DNA from 2 places in the Patulibacter defluvii genome. Region 1 is predicted to be linked to the other one. Evidence: riboswitches for the same ligand, from Rfam matches in the RefSeq annotation. Region 1 holds a riboswitch; the other holds the start of a gene.
What was found. Region 1 has a riboswitch for ZMP and ZTP ahead of serC (phosphoserine transaminase). Riboswitches for the same ligand answer to the same signal wherever they lie in the genome.
Positions count from the first base shown of each region.

Region 2: it holds a riboswitch for ZMP and ZTP, as region 1 does, so the genes downstream of both, glyA (serine hydroxymethyltransferase) here and serC (phosphoserine transaminase) in region 1, are expected to answer to the same signal.

Region 1 covers NZ_JAWZSQ010000043.1:2,090-4,286, reverse strand. Annotated here, with positions in the region: gene serC (phosphoserine transaminase) at 1-1,031, opposite strand, end outside; ZMP/ZTP riboswitch at 1,054-1,138, opposite strand; gene SH587_RS24085 (carboxypeptidase M32) at 1,237-2,197, shown strand, end outside.
Region 2 covers NZ_JAWZSQ010000007.1:87,759-89,955, reverse strand. Annotated here, with positions in the region: gene prmC (peptide chain release factor N(5)-glutamine methyltransferase) at 1-360, shown strand, start outside; gene rpiB (ribose 5-phosphate isomerase B) at 408-875, shown strand; ZMP/ZTP riboswitch at 923-1,022, shown strand; gene glyA (serine hydroxymethyltransferase) at 1,045-2,197, shown strand, end outside.

The DNA.
Region 1 (2,197 bases):
CGCAGGGTCGCGGCGACCGCGGCGGCGTCGATCGCGTCGTCGAAGTCGATCGTGGCGACGACCGCCGAGCGGTGCGCGGGGTCGGCGACGTAGGGGGTGGCGAACGACGACGCCGTCGCCCACTGGTACAGGTGGCCCGAGGACTCGGCGCTGCGGCCGGCGGCCCAGTCGAGCCCGCCATTGCCGTTGAACCAGTCCAGCTGCTCGGCCATCAGCAGCAGGGTCGCCAGCGCGGGCGTGTTGTACGTCTGCTGCTTGCGCGAGTTGTCGAGCACCGTCTTCAGGTCGAAGAAGGCCGGCACCCAGCGGTCGGAGGCGGCGATCCGCTCGATCCGCTCGATCGCGGCCGGGCTGAAGAGCCCGAACCAGATCCCGCCGTCGGAGGCGAAGCACTTCTGGGGCGCGAAGTAGTAGACGTCGGCCTGCGACGCGTCGACCGGCAGGCCGCCGGCGCCGGAGGTGGCGTCGACCATCACCAGGGCGTCACCCGCGCCCGCCGGCCGGACCACCGGGACCGCGACCCCGGTCGAGGTCTCGTTGTGGGCCCAGCCGATCACGTCGACCGCGTTCGCCGCCAGCGCCTCGCTCAGCTGCTCGGCCGTCGGCGCGGTGCCGGGGGCGGCCTCGACCACGACCGGGTCGTCGAGGAACGGCGCCTGCTGCGACGCCTTCGCGAACTTCGAGGAGAACTCGCCGTAGACGAGGTTCAGCGCCCGCCGCTCGATCAGGCCGAAGGTGGCGGCGTCCCAGAAGGCGGTGGTGCCGCCGTTGGAGAGCAGCACCTCGTAGCCTTCCGGCAGCGAGAACAGCTGCGCCAGGCCGTCGCGGACCCGCTTGACGGTGTCCTTGACCGGCGCCTGGCGGTGCGAGGTGCCGATGATCTGCGCGCCGTCGGGCGCGACCGCGGTCGTCAGCGCCGTCAGCTGCTCGGGGCGGACCTTCGAGGGGCCGCAGCCGAAGCGGCCGTCGGCGGGCTTGAGGTCGTCGGGCAGCGCGATCGCCGCGTCGGTGTTCTGGCTGGGTCCGGTCATGCGGCTCCTTCAGGGGAGTGGACGTCGGTGCCCAGGCGCGCGGCGGTGGTGTGCCGTCGCTCCCCGGTGGTCGGTTCCACCCGCTGGCGCCAGTCGCGACGGCCCGCTGGAGGATAGCGAAGGGCCGCCGCCGCCCGAGGCCGTTCACCGAACGCTCACCGGACGGCCGGCGGGGAGCGGCGGGAGCGTTCGATAGCGTCGCGCCATGGTCTCCCGTCCCGACGCCGACGCGTCCCCGCTCCCCCACCCCCAGCTGCGCGCCCGGCTGCAGGAGCTGGACGACCTGCAGCACGCCGCGCGGGTGCTGGGCTGGGACCAGCAGGTCGTGATGCCGCCCGGCGGGACCGCCGCCCGCGGCCGCGCCGGCGGGACGATCGAGCGGCTGGCCCACGAGCGGCTGGTCGACCCGGAGCTGGGGCGGATGCTCGACGAGGCCGAGGCGGCCGGCGCCGACCCGGGCCTGATCCGGGCCGTGCGCCGCGACCACGAGCACGCGCGCCGGATCCCGGGCGAGCTGGTGGCCGAGATCGCCGCCGCCGCGGCCGACGCCCAGCCGGTCTGGCAGCGGGCCCGCGAGACCAGCGACTTCGCCCTCTTCGCCCCCGCGCTCGAGCGCAACCTGGAGCTGCGGCGGCGGGTCGCGGCCTGCTTCCCGGACGCCGCCCACCCCTACGACCCGCTGCTCGACCAGTTCGAGCCGGGGATGACGACCGCCGAGGTGCGGGACGTCTTCGACCGGCTCCAGGCCGGGCTGCGGCCGCTGATCGCGGCGATCGCCGGCAAGCCGCTGCCCGACCCGCTGACGGGCCCGTTCCCGGCCGCGGAACAGCAGACGCTGGCGCTGGAGATCGCCCGCACGATCGGCTTCGACGACGAGCGCTGGCGGCTCGACGTCTCGACCCACCCGTTCTCGGAGAAGGTCGGTCCCGGCGACGTCCGCGTGACCACCCGCTACGACGAGGCCGACCTGCTCAGCGGCCTGCTCTCGACCCTCCACGAGGTCGGCCACGGGCTCTACGAGGCCCAGGTCGACCCGGCGCTGGCCGGGACCACGACCGACACCGGCACCTCGCTCGGGATCCACGAGTCGCAGAGCCGGCTGTGGGAGAACCAGGTCGGCCGCTCGCGGGCGTTCTGGGCCCACTGGTACCCGCGCGCCCAGGAGC
Region 2 (2,197 bases), on a different contig from region 1:
GGACCGCTCGGGCTGCTGGTGCCGAACCCGCGCCGGCGGTTCGCCGCGGTCACGGGCGAGGATCCGGAGAGCCTGGGGATCCGGGTGCCGGACCTGGCCGAGCCGGTCGACGCGCCACCGATCGCCCAGACCAGCGCCAACCACGCCGGCGGACCCGACCCGGCGACCCTCGACGCGGTCCCCGACGACGTCCTCGACGGCTGCCGGCTGGTGGTCGACCGCGGTCCGCGGCCCGGCACCGCGTCGACGATCGTCGACCTGCGCGGCGACGGCTGGCGGATCGTCCGCGAGGGCGTCGTCCCCACCGCGACGGTCGCCGCCCGGCTCGCGGGGCGGATCGGCCCCGAACGTCGGGGCTGAGCCGCCACGCGACGACGACGAGGGCGGCCGGCCCGTACGATCAGCGCATGCGGATCGTCGTCGCCTCGGACCACGCCGGCTTCGCGCTCAAGGAGCACGTCAAGGCCCGCCTCGACGCGGGCGGCCACGAGGTCACCGACGTCGGCACCAGCTCCGACGCCTCGACCGACTATCCCTCGTTCGCCGCCGCGGCGGCGCGGGCGGTGGCCGCCGGCCAGGCCGATCGCGCGGTCGTCGTCTGCGGCTCGGGCAACGGCGTGACGATCACCGCCAACAAGATCGACGGGATCCGCGCGGTCAACGCCCACGACGCCGACGAGGCGTCGATGGCGCGGCTGCACAACGGGATCAACGTGCTCGGCCTGTCGCAGGCGCGGATCACGCCCGAGGCGTCGGAGCCGATCGTCGAGGCCTTCCTGACGACGGCCTTCGAGGGCGGCCGCCACGAGCGCCGGATCGACGAGATCGCCGACGTCGAGCGCGGCGGCGAGGGCCTGCCGCCCGCCGCGGCCTGACGGACGTCGCGCGGCGGTCGGCGAGGGACCGCCGGCCTCGCTAGCATCGATCGGGTCGCGACTGGCGCCGCGAGCCCCGTGCGGGCTCAGGGTGGAACCGACCACCGGGGAGCGACACCTTCATCGCCGCGCGCCTGGGCACCCGCCAGCCACCTCCGAGGAGACGCCCGTGTCCACCCTGCCTGCGAATTTCTTCAACGCGTCGGTTGTCGATGTCGATCCCGAGGTCGCGGAGGCGTTGGGGTTGGAGTTGCGGCGGCAGCAGGAGACGTTGGAGATGATCGCGTCGGAGAACTTCGTTCCGCGTGCGGTCCTGGAGTGCCAGGGCAGCGTGTTGACGAACAAGTACGCCGAGGGCTATCCGGGGCGTCGCTACTACGGTGGTTGTGAGCATGTCGATGTGATCGAGCAGTTGGCGATCGATCGCGCGAAGGCGTTGTTCGGGGCCGAGCACGCCAACGTCCAGCCGCACGCGGGCGCGCAGGCCAACAACGCCGTCTACCACGCGTTGCTGCAGCCCGGTGATCGGATCATGGGCCTCTCCCTCGCTCACGGCGGTCACTTGTCGCACGGGATGAAGCTCAACGTCTCGGGGCGGTTGTACGAGATCGTGGCCTACGAGGTCGATCGCGAGTCCTCCCGGATCGATATGGACGAGGTCGCGCGGATCGCCCGCGAGACCCGGCCGAAGTTGATCGTCGCCGGCTGGTCGGCCTACCCGCGCCAGCTCGATTTCCCGCGCTTTCGGGAGATCGCGGACGAGGTGGGGGCGTTGTTGTTCGTCGACATGGCCCACTTCGCCGGCCTCGTCGCCGCCGGCCTGCACCCCTCGCCGGTCCCCTACGCCGATGTCGTGTCCACGACGGTGCACAAGACGTTGGGTGGGCCGCGGTCGGGGATCATCCTCTGTCGGGAGGAGCACGCGAAGAAGATCAACAGCGCGGTCTTCCCCGGCCAGCAGGGCGGCCCGTTGGAGCACGTGATCGCGGCCAAGGCCGTCGCGTTGAAGATCGCGGCTTCCGACGAGTTTCGGGAGCGGCAGCAGCGCACCATCGACGGCGCGCGCGTCCTGGCCGAGCAGCTGCTGGCGGCCGGCAACGGGATCACCGTGCTGACCGGCGGCACCGACGTCCACCTCGTCCTCGTCGATCTGCGCGAGACCGCGTTGGACGGTCAGCAGGCGGAGGATCGGTTGCACGAGGTCGGGATCACGGTCAACCGCAACGCGGTCCCGTTCGACCCGCGCCCGCCGATGGTCACCTCGGGTCTGCGGATCGGCACCCCCGCCCTGGCGACCCGTGGCCTCGGGGTGGAGGACTTCC